Prochlorococcus marinus str. MIT 1214: one gene and its partner. The protein of the gene in region 1 interacts with the protein of each later gene in a pairwise test. Links are inferred from orthologs where the notes say so. Each region holds a gene or a part of one and is shown in the gene's direction. Other genes may lie near its edges.

Region 1 (6,506 bases):
ATGAAGTCATAAAAACTTGGCCGTGAATTCTAAAATTTCCAATCTGCCAATAGAGATGTTGACCAACCTCTAATTCAGCTAAAGGAAAAACAAATGGTAAAAAACCCATTTATCTGGAAGTTAGGTTGCGTAGAAAATAAACGCCAAACAAACAAAACTTAAAAATTTAATTTCTAAAAAGCACCTATGGCATTGATAGAAACTGAATAATTAACGCTGGTTTATAAAGCAAAAATCCTAATAAAGCCGGAATTAAATCAAGTTGAGGAAATCTAGAAGATACCAAAACCAAAAGGACCGGAACTAACAACTGGACTTTACCGACGATTTTTGATGAAGTACCTAGTCTTCCAACTCCGCGAGCAAGCAAGCGAAAATAAAAAATTCCTGATAAAGCACCTACAAGAAGGCTTGCACCGGCTTGGATTCCCCAAAAGAAACCTGCTATGCCAACAGAAAAAATAGTCAATAAAAAAGCAAGACGGAATACTCGAAATTGAAGTTCAAGATATTCGTCTGATTTGACTCCGGACGATGAGTCCGATGAATCAAAATCCAGAAGAGGATCATGACTTGAGCAATTTTCAACAGTCTCAGATGCCACAAAAATCCCTCCTTTTGGAGTTCCTTAGTGATAGTGAGAAGTTGTTTTGCAAACAAGACACCTAAGCTCTCTGCAAAGGCCCGGGGAATCTATCACGAGACTTGCATCAAAACAAAAAAAATTTTTATTGCTAAATTGAAAAGTTTTTAATTTAGCAACTTGATCAAAAATTTTAAACACAGTTTTAGTTATTCAATCTAAATCAGATAGATAATCTCTTTATATAATTAATCCTGGTGATATAAAATTAAATAATCAAGTTATTGATCAATTTTTTTATTGCATCACTAAAAACTAACAATTAAATTTTAACTCATAAAAATCTTCTTGATTTTTATGAGATTCCTTAAAAAAGTAAATTAATTACATTTAAAGACTTGGCAAAATGCGAATCAGGCGGCTCAATGGTGTATGAGCAAAAGATCCTTTGAGTAATATTTCTAACAAAAAAATTCTATCTAAACCCAAAGGGAAAAATCCTACCCAATCAAAAACTCATTTCGGTAATTTAATAAACGACACCATACTTCCATTACCTTGGCCTTTTTGGCCAAAAGAGGGGCGTTTAATAATGGGATTGATTGCCTTTTGGAGCATATCTGGAATTTTTATACTTGGATCAGCTAGTTGGTGGGTAGCCATTAGAGAGATGGGTGAAGGTGCTTACTATATAAAAAGACAACTAATTTGGCTGATCGCTAGTTGGAGCATTTTCTACCTAGCCATCAATATCAATCTAAAAAGTTGGCTAAGGCTATCAGGGCCTTGCCTTTTCATTGGTATGGTTCTAATTGCATCAACAAGTTTTTTCGGTAGCACAGTTAACGGGTCTACTCGATGGTTGATTATCGGTCCAATCCAAATTCAACCATCGGAGTTAATTAAACCTTTTATCATTCTCCAAAGTGCCAAACTTTTTGGTCAATGGGAAAGAATAAATTCAGAAAAGAAACTTTTTTGGTTAACTATTTTTGCATCTATTATTGTATTAATTATAAAGCAGCCAAATTTAAGTACTGCCGCATTAATAGGGATATTACTTTGGATGATTGCCTTAGCTTCCGGTATTGATTTCCGCTACCTTTTTAAAACGGCGATATCAGGATTTTTAGTTGGTTCAATAAGCATTTTTTTTAATGCCTATCAACAAAGTCGCGTCATGTCATTTATTAACCCGTGGAAAGATCCAGAAGGTAGTGGATATCAATTAATTCAGAGTCTTTATGCTATTGGTTCTGGTGGCCTCTTCGGAGAAGGTTATGGTCTTTCAATGCAAAAATTACAATATTTGCCCTACAGAAGTACTGATTTTATATTTGCTGTTTTTGCGGAAGAGTTTGGATTCTTTGGATCTATTTTACTTTTATCATTCCTGCTTGTAGTTGCATATTTAACTCTTAAAATATCTCTTAATTGTAGAAATAATTATTCTAAACTAATCTCTATTGGATCAGGTACTATTCTTGTTGGCCAATCAATTATGCACATAGCAGTTTCATCAGGAGCAATGCCTACAACTGGCCTACCCTTCCCTTTGATTAGTTATGGGGGCAACTCATTGATTTCAAGCTTACTAATAGCTGCTCTATTGATCAGATCCTCTATTGAATCATCAGATTTATTAATTAAAAATCCCTCAAATAGACTGTTAACTAGATAATCTTGTGTAATAACTTAAGGTGACAAATCTCTTTTTGAACATTTCTTCTATAAATTTACTTTTCTCTGATTTGACTCGTCATGGCGAGCAGTTAATTAATAATGGGCTCAATAATCCAAGCCCACTAACAATTCTAATAGTTTTTACGGGAGGACTTCTTACTAGTTTTGGGCCGTGTTCATTATCACTTTTACCAATAACAGTTGCATATTTAGCTGGATTTAAAAATAACCAAAACCCTTTACAAAAAACGATTAGTTTCTGCAGCGGTATAGTGATATCACTAATTATATTAGGAAGTCTAAGCGGGTTTTTAGGGAAAATTTATGGTCAATTACCAGGTTTCTTTTCAATTTTCATAAGCTTTCTAGCAATAATTATGGGTCTTAATCTGCTTGGGATTTTTAAATTCTCACTTCCATCTGGCCCTGACCCTGAAATTTGGATAAATCAAGTTCCTTCTGCATTCGCTCCAGTTTCAGCCGGTTTTGCTTTTGGATTAGCCTCCTCTCCTTGTACTACGCCTGTTCTTGCAGTTCTTCTCGCCTGGGTTGCTAAACAAGGAAATCCTCTTAATGGCACAATTTTACTTGGCAGTTTTGCGATTGGACAAATTGTTCCTTTATTTATAGCAGGTACTTTTGCCGCAAGTATTCCAAAATTATTATCATTACGACCTATTGGGAAATGGGTTCCACCAATTAGCGGAGTGATTTTATTAACCATAGGTCTTATGAGCCTTCTCAGTATTTGGATATAAAATACATGAAAAAAATTAGCCAAGTTTTAAACTGGCTTTCTAGCTTGAAGATTGCGATATTATTATTATTATTAATAGCTATTTCATGTGCAGCTGGTACTTTAATACCACAACAAGAATCAGATCAATTCTATTATGATAATTTTAATAAATATCCTTTTCTTGGAATAATTAATGGAAATATAGTACTACTTTTTGAATTAGATCATGTCTATACAAGTTTTTGGTTTTTATTCTTACTCATTTGGCTTGGTTTAGCTCTTGCAGTTTGTAGTTTTAGAAGACAATTACCTATACTTAAATCAGCATGGAAATGGATAGATTACAAATCGCCTCGTCAAATAGCAAAACTTTCTATTGCGCAATCAATAGAAACTAATAATTACTCGGAAAGCTTAGAGAAAATTAAAATTAATTTAAAAAAGCAAGGTTGGAATATAAAAGAAACAGATGGAAGGATAGCTGCTCGCCAAGGAGTAGCAGGTAGATTAGGACCTATATTAATTCATCTAGGAATGATATTATTAATGATAGGAGCAACATATGGATCATTAAATGGGAAAACCATAGAAAAATTTTTAGCCCCTGGCAGATCAATAGACTTATTAAACAATAATGAAGAGAAAGGGTTAACTATTGAATTACAAAAGTTTCAAATCGAAAGAGACCCTCAAGGAAGGGCTGAGCAATATAGGTCTATAGTAAATGTTATTGAGCCAAATGGAGATAATCAATTCAAAGAAATTAGTGTTAATTATCCATTAAGATACAAAGGATTAACATTATATCAAGCTGACTGGTCTTTAGCAGCAATAACTATTCAAATTGAAAAAAGTCCGAAATTACAAATTCCAATAGAACCTATACCTGAGCTAGGTGAACAAGTTTGGGGAACAATTATACCTACAAAAAAAGATGGTAAAGACCCAATTCTCGTAACCGTAGATAGTGAGATAGGTCCAGTAAGCATTTACAATAGTGATGGTACATTAATTACAAAATTAAGTACAAATAAGGAAGCAAAAGTCAAAGATACTTTAATAAAGATAATAAATATCGTCCCAAGTAGTGGGTTATTGTTAAAGCATGACCCTGGAGTACCTTTTGTATATACCAGTTTTGCGATAATACTTATTGGAGGTTCACTTAGTATTATTTCCACTAAGAAAATCTGGGTCTTACATGAAAAGGAAAAGTCTATGATTTATATAGGTGGATTAAGCAACAGAAATCTCTCTGGTCTTTCAAAAGAATTGCCAAAATTTATTCGTTTCTTAGAGAATTAGCTCTAAATTACTTCTTTTCCCATGACAGACTCTAATGATTGTATGAACATTACCCCTAGGATTAAAATCAGCTTCTAATTGCATCCACTTAGGATCAGAAACTTCAACAAAGTCATCGACTATTTTATTAGTGACTTCTTCATGCGATATTTTCTTCTCTCTATAGCTATTTAAGTAAAGTTTAATTGCTTTTAATTCTATAACCTTCATATTTGGTTGATATTTAATTCTCAAAGTTGCGAAATCGGGATATCCCGAGAAAGGACACTTACACGTGAATTCAGGGAAATCTATTGAAATTTCATAATCTCTATTACTATTTGGATTTGGGAAACAAATTAAGCTCCCAGCCTCTATTTCCCTCTCGCCATACATAATTTCTTCTTTAATGTCTTTTTCTTGTCTAATCACTTTTTAGTGGCATTTAAAACTCACAGTACATAAAAGCTTGATTAAAAATTCAAACTTTAACTAAATTCTTTTAATCAAAAAGTAGGAAAATGATGCCAAAAGGCTGATTTGTATCATCGAGTACAAAACTAATCCCCGCTATCCCCCTTAATGGATACAAATAAAGGTTTTACATGGACATAAGTCTTGCTGATACTCAAAATGGAACTCTAATAGAACCTAAAAGTGTTCATGGTATCCTTTGGCTACAAACTCATTTTGAATCCGACAATTGGGAATCCATTAGCAACGGGCTAGTAATAATTCCTGCCAGGGATGCAGAAATGCTTGCTGAAGATGCACAAAACGCTGGTATAAATGTAAATTTCATCAATTCTCTAAGTCAAATAGACAAAATTTGATAAAAATATCTAAAATTCTTGGAGTTACCTAAAGCGATATGAAAAAGATAGAGGCAATAGTCCGTCCTTTTAAGTTGGAGGATGTAAAAATTGCATTAGTAAATGCAGGTATAGTTGGTATGACAGTTAGCGAGGTAAGAGGATTTGGGAGACAAAAAGGACAAGTTGAGAGATACAGAGGTTCAGAATTCACCGTTGAGTTTCTTCAAAAACTCAAAATTGAAGTAGTAGTTCCTGATGAAAAGGCTGAAATTGTTTTAAAAGCTATCGCTGATGCAGCCAAGACAGGAGAGATAGGAGATGGAAAAATTTTCGTTAGCCCAATTGATTCCGTTGTCCGAATCAGAACTGGCGATAGAAACGAAACAGCTCTTTAAATCAAAATTTTACTCACATAAAATATTCAACAATTTTTCTGATTCAATATTTCCTTCAACTTCATCCCCCATCCAAAGAAGATATTCTTGATTACCGGCAGGGCCTTTTAAGGGTGATGCAATTAATCCTTTTGGGTACCATCCATATTTTTTAGATTCGTTTACCACACCTTCAATAGCCTCAGCGTGTAGTGAATGATCACGAACAACTCCTCCTTTACCCACTTTATCTTTGCCAACTTCAAATTGAGGCTTTACTAATACAAGTAACTCAGATCGTTTAGCATCAAGAAGAGATTTAATACTAGGCAAAACAATTTTAAGAGAGATAAAAGATAAGTCTGCGACTGCGAAGTCTGGTATTGGGTCTCCATCATTAAATAATTCTTCAGGAGTTAAATGCCTAATATTTGTACGTTCCAATAGGACCACTCTCGGATCATTTCTAATACTCCATGCAGTCTGGCCATAACCAACGTCAATGCCATAAACCCTTGCTGCCCCTAACTGCAAAAGACAATCCGTAAACCCACCAGTTGATATACCAGCATCTAAACAAATCCTTTTTTTTATATCAATTGGAAATTGATTAAACGCTTCAGCCAATTTCTCCCCTCCCCTAGACACATATCGCAAGGGCTGAGTAACTTCGATCTCAAGATCTTTTAAAATTTCTTGGCCTGGCTTATCTAAAATTTGACCATTGATCGTTTTAACTTTTCCAGCTCTAATAAGCTTCTGCGCCTCTTGACGAGATTTCACGAACCCTTTAGTCAGCAAGTGAAGATCTAATCGCGATTTTTTAGTCATTTGTTTACAAAAACAAACAGGAAACGGAACAAAAACCGCAGAACTCGTGCTTATTCTCTTTTTCAATAGAGAATCTAATCAACTGATCAAAGGTTTTGTCTAAAAAGCTCATACATCCCAGCAATGAGAATGAGCTATCTAGGCATGCTCATTTTCATCTAACCTCAAAAAAACAAGCTGGAGAAGTGCTTGAACTT
Region 2 (12,305 bases), 920 kb from region 1 along the record:
ATTGGTAATTGTTTATAGGAGTGAATAGTTTGAGAAATTATTTGAGTAATTACTTCTTCATGAGTTGGCCCTAGTCCTAATTCTTTACCCTGTCTATCTTTAAGGCTAAACATAATACCTTCTCCTTCGGTATATGATTTCCATCTTCCACTTTTTTCCCATATTTCTGAAGGCTGAAGCTGAGGGAGAAGAGTTTGAAGGCAACCTTTCTTTGATAACTCTTCTTCAACAATTAGGGTTATTTTTTTTAGAACCTTCCAAAGCAATGGCATGTAAGCATAAATACCTCCAGTTAGACGTTTAATAAAACCTCCTCTTATGAGTAACTGATGTGAAATTATATCTGCTTCAGAAGGGACGTCTCTGAGAGTGATCAGCATTAGGCGGGAGACGCGCATGAGCCTAAAATTTAAATCTTTATGAGATTAGTACTTTGAGTGTTGGCCATATGAATATCTATATTGATTGTGCGGGAATCATGTTGTTTTTTTAAAGTGTCCAAATGTACATGGTGTTAATCTGATTCATCTGCTAACTTCTGTCACATGTTTTTCTAGAAGCTTTCTTTCGCAATGTTTAACGGGTCAGTAAATTCAGGATCAAATGGAAGAGCAGAGGAATCTTTAGATAAAGGATTTAATACAGCTTCTAACTCAAATGATTCATTATTGACTATTGATGAAGTTCAGAAAACATTGAATAGATCTAGAGCTTCCGTATACAGATATACAAACACTGATACCAGGAATCTTAATCCTCCATTCAATCCCAGAAAATTAAACACTGAATTTAGGAGTGATCAAAAAGATCAACTACTGTTTCATCCCAACGAAGTTGCAAGATTTGCAAAAGATATACTGAGAATTAAGGAAGTAACTGTAGAAATATTGAATTCTCCATCATCGGAAACTCAAAAGATTCTAATTGCAATACTTGATGAGTTGAGAATCATTAGGAATACGCTTGATGGACAACCTGATAAGAATCAATCTATTCCTAATCATTTACAAGATACTGATAGAAAGGCTGCTTAGTTATTCATAAATGTGGGATAATATCTATATAATTTCAGGTGAATTAAGTATTTGAATTGATTTTCACTCATTCGACTAACGGTTTATCTATTCCAAGCCTTACATGGATTTAGAACCACATTTACTTAAGGATCAATCTTCTAAGCTTGATCCACCTTCGTTTGATAAAGAAACAGATCAACTATCTTCTGATGATGAAGAAGATCCTTACAGTTTTAATAGTACCTCAACTTCTTTAATTGGTTTGGTAATAGTATTTGTAATGCTTGGAATACCACTATTAGCTGTCATAAGTGAAAGAGCAGAAACACCAAAAAGCATACCGACTTCGATAAATCAAAATGGACCTTAGTGATCTTCCTCCTTCGCCATCGCCTGGATTAGTAAATCTAGTTGTTGAAATTCCTGCTGGGAGTAGAAATAAATATGAATATTTTAGCTCTGCAGGAATTATGGCTCTTGATAGGGTTTTGCATTCTTCAGTGAGATATCCGTTTGATTATGGATTTATTCCAAATACTCTTGCTGAGGATGGGGCTCCGCTTGATGCGATGGTAGTTATGGAAGAACCTACTTTTGCAGGTTGCTTGATAAAGGCAAGACCTATAGGAGTTCTTGATATGCATGATTCAGGGGCTTACGATGGCAAACTTCTATGTGTACCTACTGCAGATCCAAGACAAAGGGAAATTAATACTATTAAGCAAATAGCTCAAAACCAATTGGAGGATGTAGCTGAGTTTTTTAGAACTTACAAAAGCTTGGAAGGGAGGGTAATCGTAATAGACGGATGGAGAGATTATGATGCTGTAGATGAACTACTGAAAAGCTGCATAGCGGCACATCATTTTGATATGAAACGAAAATAACTTTTTTATGCGTACTCTTTTGAATATAAAATTATTGTTTGTTTGCTTTGAAAACTTGCAATTATTTAGTTACTCTTCATGTTCAACTTGTCGCAAAGCGATTAAGTGGCTCAACAATAATGATATTGCCTTTGAATTAATTGATCTTTTAAAATCACCCCCATCTAAGGAAATGCTTGTCTCAGCTAGCGAGCTATATGGGGATAGAAAGTATCTTTTAAATACAAGTGGTGTTATATATCGTTCTATTGGTTCGGATGTTGTTAAAAAAATGACCGATAACGAATTTTTTGAGAAACTTTTTATGGAACCCAGATTAATAAAGAGACCTTTTTTGAATAAGCCTGGTAAATTCTTTTTAGTTGGATTTAAAGAAGAAAAGTGGGCTGAAAAATTACTTTGAGATTCAGATAAGGACTAATATTGACCTAAACTAAGTAGTCTTTAAAAATAAAGTAAACTATATTTTTATTATTGCAAAACAAGTGCAGCAAAATCATTCAGATTCGAATAAAGAAACTAAAAATTGTTGGTTGTACTCTTTTTTTGATACATGGGGACCTATTTCGCTAACTGTTCTGTTGTATGCAGGTATTCGTCATTTTATAGCTGAAGCTAGATATATACCATCGGGTTCAATGTTGCCAGGATTGAAAGTAAATGATCGACTCATTGTTGAGAAACTTTCTTTACGCAAAAGGTCTCCATCCCGTGGAGAAATTGTTGTTTTTAACTCACCATATTCATTCGATAAGAAATTGATAGCGGATAGAAAAAAACAACTCCCGTCTAAATTACAATGCTCATTTATAACTTTCCCATTGATTTCTTGGATACCTACTATATCAGATCGTGCTTGTGATGCTTACATCAAACGGGTAATAGCTGTAGGAGGAGATCGTCTTTTGATTAATGGTAAGGGAGAGATTAATTTGAACGGTAGATCAATTAACGAACAATATGTTGAATACTTCTGCTCAAGTGAGCCTAAATTTAATCTATGTCGCCCCATGTCAGCTATTGTTCCAAAGGGACATGTATTCGTTTTGGGCGATAACCGTGCTAACAGTTGGGACAGTCGCTTTTGGCCGGCAGGGGGGTTCTTACCCCAGAAAGAAATTCTTGGCAAAGCGACCTGGCGTTTTTGGCCTATTAGTCGTTTTGGTAAGATTGATTAATAAGGCCACAATCTATTACTTTCCAAAATATTTTTTCTCTTTGATCGGTGATTAGTAGCTGTAGAAAAATGTTTCTCTTCTTATAGATGATCCAGCCTTTTTAAGGATGTGAATATTTTTAAACAAGTAACTTTTCGTAGTCATTCTATTAAAGTGCCCCGGTAGCTGTTGAGTCGATAATTCCCCCCAAATGTGAAGTGATATTTAGACAGGTGATTTGATCTGGTTGATCTTCTTCTTCTGATAGGTCAATTACTGTAATTCCACCATTACCTTGTTTTATCATCCATATTTGTGATGGGTTTAGGCCTAAAAGATGACAAAGAATAGTTTTGTTAACTGCGTCATGAGCGACAACCAATGCAGTTTCATCATTTTTTAGATTTTTGCAAATCTCATTCCAACCAGTAATGGATCTGGTGGAGACTTCTTTTATATTTTCCCCCTCTGGCATTTGAACTTTTTCAGGAGAGGTTTTCCATTCTTTAAGAAGATCTGGCCAGTCGGTCTTGATCTCAGACTCCAACTTCCCCTCCCATTTACCGTGACCGATCTCTTTGAGGTTATCTTTGACAGAAATTTTGATCCCAGGATGTTCGTTTAGAATTATCTGAGCTGTTTCTTTTGGTCTTGATAAAGAACTACTAAAAGCTTTTTGTATAATATGGTTTTTTAAAAAATCTCTTGCTGCCTTGGCTTGGGATTTTCCATTTTTATTTAAGGGAATATCAATTTGTCCTTGGAACCTTCCCTGCTTATTCCAATCTGTTTCACCATGCCTGACTAAAATAATTCTTTTTTCAGTTGTTTTTTTTGGAATACTAGGATTTAAATGAGCGATATTATTTAGACATTGAATTTGCACTTGTCTATCTTTACAACCATTGAAAGTAACATTACAAATTGAAATTGAGGTATTGTCTAACTTTAATCTTCTAAACCCTTCTGAAGGCTCATTAATTAATTTCAGTATCAAGCATCTAAGAATTGCATTATGTGCAACTATCAAAATAGTTTTATCAGAGCCTGAATGTTCATTAAATAAGAATGTTAAGAAACTTTCAGCTTGATATAAGAGTTCTTTAAATGGTTGAAATCTTGTACCGTCGTTTCTATTAATGGTTAGCTCTTTTGGCTCTTTTTGCCAAATCGCAAGCTCCTCTGGATAGTGATTCTTTATTTCATTTTTTGTTAAACCACTCCAAGGTCCAAGATCAACTTCCAAAAGCTCATCAGTAAAAGTTGCTTTAAGGTCGCTTTGATGTTGTTTGATAATGATTTTTGTGGTTTCTGAGGCTCTTTGCAAAGGGGAGCTATAAATTGCATCTATTGGAATAGAAGAGAGTGTTTTTCCAGCAGCTTCCGCTTGTGATTGTCCTTCTTTAGTTAATGTTGAAAGATCGTTTCTTCCTTGAATACGACCTTCCTTGTTAAAACTACTTAATCCATGGCGGACAAAAATTAGACGCAATGTCATTAAATAAACTGTCTTCTAGATAAATATGGTATTAGCCATGAGGGCAATCTAATGTTCTTTTAGTAAAGATAGAAGTCTTTCTCCATGTCAGTCTTCACAAGTTGATTTTATGAGACAAGCCAAAACTGGCTGGAAATGGGCCATAGCTCTATTTTCATTGCTTTTAACTGTTCTGATATGGCGCCAAGGTTTGCAAGAAAGCTTTGAACGACCCTCAGTGGCCCCAAAGATTTCATTGATGCAAACTGAGATGGCTGTTTCAGCTTCATCATCTTTACCTAAAACAATTCAAGATGTATTTTTAGGTTCAGAACCTCAAGAAAAACTATATCAATCTCTTAAAAAGATTCCTTTGGAACAACTTGAGGATAGGCAGAGACTGTTATTAGCAATTCTGGAAGAGTCTGAGGATAAGCAAAAATTTTTCTTAAAGAAAAATTTTAAGGATAAAAGTTATGAAATGGTTAGAAGCAGTATATTAGATAGACAAAAAGGTAAAGAAATAAATGATTTTCCTGATATTAATGAGATTAAATTAGACCCTTTCCTTTATCAAATTTCATGTTCTTATATGGGATTTAAGGATGAAAAGTGTATTAATGAAAAATATAATTCCCATTCTGCTATAAGACTTCTAACCTCACAATTATTACCATTTTTGGCTTCTTTTATAGGGAGCATATTATTGATTAGATATACTTTTGTTTTCTTAAGAAAGAAAAATACTCCATGGCCAGAAATGATAGCGCCGCCCTTGTCCTTAATAGATATGGTTTTACTTATTTCTGGCGGCTTCGTTGTTATTGGCGAAGTTGTTTTTCCCGCGCTAATAATACCAATAACTGATTTATTTTTTAATAATTTATCCTCTCCATTAAAAGAGTCTTTAAGAGTATTTATTGGATACTGTTCAATGACTATAGCTCCGTTATTTATAATTAGATATCAATTAATGGGTCTAACTTCTTCGGGGATCGATGGAGGATGGTTGCAATGGAAAATTAAACCAATCAAAGAAGGGCTTTTTAAATCAATAAGTGGATGGTTAATGATTATGCCCTTAGTACTGCTTATTGGATGGCTAATGAATGAAGTCATCGGCGACCAGGGTGGAAGTAATCCCTTGTTGGAACTGGTTTTAGGTAGTGATGAATTTATTCCACTTTTTTTGCTTTTGATTACAACTGTTGTTTTGGCCCCAGTTTTTGAGGAGTTAGTTTTTAGAGGTATTCTTTTGCCTGTATTGGTATCCAAAGTTGGCCAGATAAGCGGGGTTTTATTGAGTGCGTTGATCTTTGCTTTGGCTCATTTAAGTGTAGGGGAATTACCTCCTCTATTTGTTTTAGGAATTGGTCTTGGTTTAATGAGATTGAGTTCAGGAAGATTATTTCCTTGTGCTGTTATGCATTCTCTTTGGAATGGAGTGACTTTTATTAGCCTACTATTAGTAGCTTGATATTAAAAAAAATCGCTATTCCAGCTCTTGCAGTTGCTTGATCAAGGTGTTTGACTTGAATTACTTTCGAAATTTGATTTGGTTAGTCGAACTCTATATAAACAAAAAGTAGGACAATTTCAAAAAAAGAAGTTGCCCAAGGGATTGTTAAACAGTGTTTTCTCATCAAAACAGGTTCAACGAAAATTTCCAATTCAAGCTGCTCTTCATATCGTTTTAGATGGTGCATTGGTCGGCATGCTCACGACAGTGGCGATAATGTCATCCGTTGCTCTTCACTCTCAATATTTGTGGACTAAGTCTTTTACTAAACTTGAAACCACAAGAGATTTGAACAAAAGGATATTGGAATCAACTTCAATTCTTGAAAGTTACCTATTGAAAAATCAAAATTTGTCTAGTTTTTTAGTTCCTACTAAAGCAGAAGATCTTATATATGTGGACAGACCAAAACCAGAAGAAACTAAAAAATTATTCACTATGACATTTAAAAGTAGATTGCTAGAGAGAATAGCTTCTTTTCCAGTTAAGTCAGGTTATTAATAAATTCTATGAAAAGTGTTAATTCTAGAAAGAAGAGAAAGACTTTTAAAGTAAAAACTCTTGCGCCCTTATCTCATTCTAGATTGCGAATTGTCTTTGTTTTATTATGCCTTGGACTTGGGGGCCTTTTTTTTAGAGTAGGTTGGCTTCAATTATTTCAATCTGATCAATTAAGAGCTTTAGCCCGCGAAGCTCAAACAGAGCAAAAGATCCCTTTGGGAACACGTCGATCTATTTTAGATAGAAATGGAAAGCTAATCGCAATAGATGAGAGACGTTTTAAAATTTGGGCTCATCCCAGGTATTTTAAGTTTCCTGGTGATTCATCTAGGACAGTGCGTAAACCAGTCGAAGTAGCAAAACTTCTCGCTATGCCACTATCTCAAAGTGTTGATGAGATTTTAAATAAATTAGAAGATTATTCTTCAGGGGTAAAACTTGCAGAGGGGGTAACACAAGAGCAGGCTAAGTCTATTAAGAAACTTGGAATTAGTGGTATTGACTTGGAGGTTTATCCTCAAAGGCTTTATCCGCATGGATCACTTTTTGCAAATGTAGTTGGTTTTTTGGATTTAGATAGAAGGCCTCAGGCTGGATTGGAATTAAGTTTAGATAAAGATCTCAAGCGTCTAGAGAAAGCAAGTTTAATTAGAAGAGGCGCTGATGGAACACCTTTACCTATAGGTGTTCAACGTGGTGTTTTTGATGAGGATCAACTAAGTCTTCAGCTAACCCTAGATGTAAGGCTTCAAGAAGTAGCTGTTAAAGAAATAAGTAAGCAGGTCAAGAAATGGAATGCAAAAAAAGGTGTGGTAATCGTAATGGATATAAACACAGGAGAACTCCTAGCATTGGCTTCTACACCAACTTATGATCCTAACAAATATTGGGATTATTCTCCATCTCTTTTTAAAGAGTGGTCAGTGCAAGAATTATTTGAACCTGGTTCTACTTTTAAGCCAATTAATTTGGCATTAGCCTTGGAGGAGGGAGTTATCAAGCCTAATGGTGAGGTGAATGATGATGGTCTAGTTACAGTAGGAGGATGGCCTCTCTCTAATTGGGATCGAAGGCCAAACGGGATATTGACTTTCCCTGAGGTATTACAAGTCTCAAGCAATGTAGGTATGGTTAAGATTATGAATAAATTGAATGCGAGTAATTACTGGCAATGGTTAAGGCGCTTAGGCATAGATGAAATCCCAGAGACAGATCTTCCAGGAGCAGTCTCTGGGCAAATAAAATCAAAGCAGACTTTTGTAAATCAACCGATAGAACCTGCGGTAGCCTCCTTTGGTCAAGGTTTTTCTATTACTCCGCTTAAGCTAGTTCAATTGCATGCCTTGCTTGCAAATGGTGGCAGACTTGTGACGCCTCATATCACTAAAGGTCTGAAAAGTGATTATGAGTCATATTTCAATACTCCTTCTGAATCTAAGCAGGTTTTATCGCCTGATATTACGAATACTGTTCTTGGATGGATGGAAACAGTTGTGTCATTTTACGATGAAAGTGGTATTGAGGTAAATGTTCCTGGTTATCGAATTGGAGGGAAAACAGGGACGGCACAAAAATCGCAGGATGGCTTAAATTATAATTCTAAAATTTGCAGTTTTGTAGCAAGTCTGCCTATCGATGATCCTCGCTATGTTGTTTTAGCAGTTATTGATGAACCCCTAAAGCCAAATGCCTATGGCTCAACAGTGGCTCTTCCTGTGGCAAAAAAAATTATTGAGACTTTGCTTGTGATAGAAAAAATCCCTCCAAGTATTTCTAAAAAAGAACATTTAGCCATCAAAAACTAAGAGATGGCTAAATTTTTTCAAAAGTACTAATCAAAGGGTGAAATCTATAAAAAATATAGCTAGTCTAGATTTTATGAAAGACGTTTTTAATTATGGAATCCCTTCTTAATCAGTTATCTTCAATGACTGTGGTGGTGGCTGATACTGGTGATCTTGAAGCGATCAAAAAGTTTCATCCTAGAGACGCTACGACAAATCCTTCTTTAATTCTGGCGGCCGCACAAATCCCTGCTTATCAAAGTTTGATTGATCAAGCACTTACTACTTCAAGAGAAATGTTAGGAGCCAGTGCTTCCACTTCTGATGTGGTTAAGGAGGCTTTGGATGAACTTTGTGTTGTCTTTGGCAAAGAGATTTTGAAATTAATTCCTGGCCGTGTTTCAACAGAGGTTGATGCAAGACTAAGTTTTGACACTGATGCCACTATTGCAAAAGCAAGAAAAATAATTGCTAAATATAATCAGGATGGCATTCCTAACGACCGTGTTTTAATCAAAATTGCTTCTACTTGGGAGGGAATAAAAGCTGCTGAGGTATTAGAAAAAGAGAATATTCACTGCAATCTAACTTTATTGTTTAATTTTTATCAAGCAGTTGCTTGTGCTGAGGCAGGTGTAACGCTTATTTCACCCTTCGTTGGAAGGATTTTAGATTGGTACAAATCTGCTACAGGAAGAGATTCTTATCCAGCGACTGAAGATCCAGGGGTCGTTTCTGTGACAAAAATATTTAATTATTTCAAGTCAAATGGTTATAAGACAGAGGTTATGGGAGCAAGTTTCAGGAATATAGAGGAAATAACCGAGCTTGCAGGATGTGATTTGTTGACGATTTCTCCTAAATTACTTCAGCAACTTAATGAAACATATTCGGACTTGCCAATTAAGTTAAATCCAAAAAAACCTTTATTGATTGAAGAGACAATTCATTTAGACCAGACATCTTTTGAACTAATGATGGCTGGAGATAAAATGGCTACGGAAAAACTTGATGAAGGAATTAGCGGTTTTAGTAAAGCAATTGATAAATTAGAAAATCAATTGAACGAAAGACTTGAGTATATTGAAGAAGGGATTGCCCTAACTCTATGAGCTTTGATTTTGAAAGAGTAATCTTTTGATTACTCTTTTTGCTATGTCTTCATAATTCATCTCACCTGAAAGAATTTGTGCAATTCTTTTTGGAGCAGTTGGCCTTTTTACACCTAATTGGTATCCAACTTTTGGGAAACGATAAAAAACTTGAGAAATTCTTTTACCCCAAGCCATCGAATCCCCCCAATTTCTTTGCATTGTTTTTGTATAGGCATCTAAAGAATTGACTTCTCCATCCAGCCAATAAATAAGGCTTTTTGCAGCTTCAAACCCACTCATCAAAGCAGGTCTTAACCCCTCTGCTAAAAAGGGATCACATAGTGAGGCGGCATCTCCAACCAGAAGAATTCCTTCTCCGTTTAATTTGCAGTGGCCATTCCATACTCTTAATTTCTTTTCATGACCAATTACTTCTGAAGGGGTAAAACCTAAATCAGGAAGAAAGGCTTTAAGTATTTCTTCAACTGGAATTGAATGTTTATTATCTAGAAAAGTTCCCATCCCAATATTTACTTCATTTTTTAATGGAAAGGCCCATGCAAAACCATTCTTTACTAAGCCAAATTCGAATCTAGCCGTTTTACTCCTCAAATTTCCCTTTCTTTTAATTCTTCCTGAGAAAGCGGATGCGAATTTTTGTTGATTGGGACCTAAATTAAACGTTTTAGGCCATGGTGATTGAGATCCATCAGCGATAACAACTGCTTTTGCCTCTATTTGTCTCCCATCAAGAGCGGTAATCTGCCAGATATTAGATATTTTTTTTATATCGACTACATTAAAAGTAGTCAATAAACTACAACCAGAATTTAGTGCTTGATCTAATAGGAATTTATCGAGCTTTTCACGTTTGACTATCCAAAAAGGAGAAGACCCAGAGAGCTCAGCAACCACTTTGTCGGTACTGCACCAACTAAATTCTACACTTGTTATCACTTCATCAACTATTGGTAAAAGTTTAAAAGGAAACCAATTTTGCACTGCAGCAGACATGCCCCCACCGCAGGTTCTCTCTAGAGAGGAAATATTTTTTTCAAGAATACATACATTTTTACTTTTTCTAGCTAGATGAAATGCAGCAGTATTGCCTGAGGCTCCCCCTCCAATAATTGCAACATCTATGATGGTCAAACCTTTAAAATCTCAGCCTCTTTCTCAGAAAGTTTATTTTCAATATCTTTAATGAAATTATCCGTCTCTTTCTGGATTGTTTCTTGTTCATCTCTGCTTTGATCCTCGGAAAGATCACCATCCTTTTCAGATTTTTTGACTCTCTCTATTGCATCACGCCGTATGTTCCTTAGGGCAACTTTCCCTTCCTCTGCATATTTGGATGCGAGTTTGCAAAATTCTTTTCTACGCTCTTCAGTTAAAGGTGGAACATTGATACGAATTATTTTACCATCGTTGTTTGGAGTAAAACCTAGATCACTTGTAGCAATTGCTTTTTCAATTGAAGCTAATGAACCCAAGTCGAAGGGTTGAATTGCTATCGTTTGAGAGTCAGGTGTAGTGATAGTTGCAAGTGACTTTAGTGGGGTATCAGCTCCGTAGTATTCGACTGATATTCTGTCTAATAAAGACGTATTTGCTCTTCCCGTCCTGATGGTATTGAAATTTCTCTGAGCTGCTTCAACAGATTTGCTCATTGTGTTTTTTAGCTCTTGGTTTGACATTTAGATAAAAGTCTTGCGAATTGATTATTAAAAAGGTTAAAAATTTAACATTAACTTGAATTAGATATTCTTGATCCAATGGGTTCGCCAGAAATAGCCTTAGCAATATTCCCAGGTTGGAAAATATTAAAAACAACTATAGGGATTTTATTATCTTTGCAAAGAGCAATAGCAGTGCTATCCATTACTCCTATTTCGTTGGCTAATACTTCTTGAAAGGTGAGATTGTCATATTTGACTGCATCAGAAAATTTCTTTGGATCTCGATCGTAAACCCCATCAACTTTCGTGGCTTTGAAAACAACTTCCGCGTTGATTTCGGCGGCCCTAAGAGCAGCAGTGGTATCAGTTGTGAAAAATGGATTGCCGCACCCACCTCCAAAGACTACTACTCTACCCTTCTCAAGATGTCTTATTGCTCTTCTTCTTATGTATGGTTCTGCAATCTGCTGCATGTCAATAGCGGATTGAACTCTTGTTGGTACTCCAGCTCTTTCTAATCCATCTTGAAGTGTGATTGCATTCATTACGGTTGCAAGCATCCCTACATAGTCAGCAGTGGCCCTATCCATTCCTGCAGCAGATCCTTTCAGACCTCGAAAAATATTTCCACCGCCAACCACAATTGCTATTTGCGTGCCATTTTCAACCACTTTTGAAACATCGTTGGCAATAGATTGAACAATTTCAGGATCAATTCCATAAGGTTTTTCTCCCATAAGAGCTTCACCACTGAGTTTTATAAGTGCTCTAGAGTATGTCATTAAAAATTCATAACAAATTGACAGTAGCAAGTCCTGGGAGAACGTCTTTATATCTGTATTGGATCCCTTGCGATGGAAATATTTGCAAGATTGTAGATTAATATTCAATTCCTTCTTGTGCTTTTACTCCCTGCTCTCTAAAGGGATGGTGGATTAATTTCATTTCTGTCACAAGATCAGCTGAATCGATTAATTTTTCTGAAGCCCCTCTTCCAGTCAAAACCACATGTGTAAGCTCAGGGCGCAAATTTATGCCATTAATAACTTCATCTTCATCTATATATCCAAGTTTTATCGCAATAATGATTTCGTCTAAAATTATAAGTTTATAATCTGGGTCTTTAATATAAGAGACCGCCTTTCTCCAACTTGATTTGACTAAATTTATATCTTTTTTTCTGTCTTGTGT

Evidence for each region.
Region 2: the proteins of O5639_RS05705 (region 1) and O5639_RS10465 interact in binary tests that used the Escherichia coli proteins (3 or more experiments, as listed by UniProt). The link is inferred for Prochlorococcus marinus str. MIT 1214 from one-to-one orthologs.

The regions. Positions count from the first base shown.
Region 1 is NZ_CP114777.1:975,688-982,193, forward strand. The notes cover bases 186-3,147. They hold O5639_RS05705 (FtsW/RodA/SpoVE family cell cycle protein), read left to right. Parts: upstream 186-1,031; coding sequence 1,032-2,264; downstream 2,265-3,147. Other genes in these bases: O5639_RS05700 (ATP synthase subunit I), read right to left, coding at 186-604; O5639_RS05710 (cytochrome c biogenesis CcdA family protein), read left to right, coding at 2,284-3,024; O5639_RS05715 (cytochrome c biogenesis protein ResB), read left to right, coding at 3,030-3,147. In the rest of the region: atpB (F0F1 ATP synthase subunit A), read right to left, coding at 1-109; more of O5639_RS05700, read right to left, coding at 185-185; more of O5639_RS05715, read left to right, coding at 3,148-4,310; queF (preQ(1) synthase), read right to left, coding at 4,299-4,685; O5639_RS05725 (hypothetical protein), read left to right, coding at 4,895-5,122; O5639_RS05730 (P-II family nitrogen regulator), read left to right, coding at 5,161-5,499; O5639_RS05735 (TlyA family RNA methyltransferase), read right to left, coding at 5,509-6,309; O5639_RS05740 (hypothetical protein), read left to right, coding at 6,405-6,506.
Region 2 is NZ_CP114777.1:1,885,296-1,897,600, forward strand. What follows is about bases 5,983-8,963. They hold O5639_RS10465 (peptidoglycan D,D-transpeptidase FtsI family protein), read left to right. Parts: upstream 5,983-6,565; coding sequence 6,566-8,362; downstream 8,363-8,963. Other genes in these bases: O5639_RS10455 (CPBP family intramembrane glutamic endopeptidase), read left to right, coding at 5,983-6,014; O5639_RS10460 (hypothetical protein), read left to right, coding at 6,159-6,557; O5639_RS10470 (transaldolase), read left to right, coding at 8,455-8,963. Outside these bases: O5639_RS10420 (proline--tRNA ligase), read right to left, coding at 1-398; O5639_RS10425 (resolvase), read left to right, coding at 573-1,034; O5639_RS10430 (hypothetical protein), read left to right, coding at 1,138-1,386; O5639_RS10435 (inorganic diphosphatase), read left to right, coding at 1,376-1,903; O5639_RS10440 (Spx/MgsR family RNA polymerase-binding regulatory protein), read left to right, coding at 1,911-2,306; lepB (signal peptidase I), read left to right, coding at 2,389-3,081; O5639_RS10450 (histidine phosphatase family protein), read right to left, coding at 3,230-4,558; more of O5639_RS10455, read left to right, coding at 4,668-5,982; more of O5639_RS10470, read left to right, coding at 8,964-9,453; O5639_RS10475 (NAD(P)/FAD-dependent oxidoreductase), read right to left, coding at 9,448-10,587; frr (ribosome recycling factor), read right to left, coding at 10,584-11,132; pyrH (UMP kinase), read right to left, coding at 11,183-11,896; cobO (cob(I)yrinic acid a,c-diamide adenosyltransferase), read right to left, coding at 11,994-12,305. UniProt on the Escherichia coli protein: Essential cell division protein that catalyzes cross-linking of the peptidoglycan cell wall at the division septum. Required for localization of FtsN.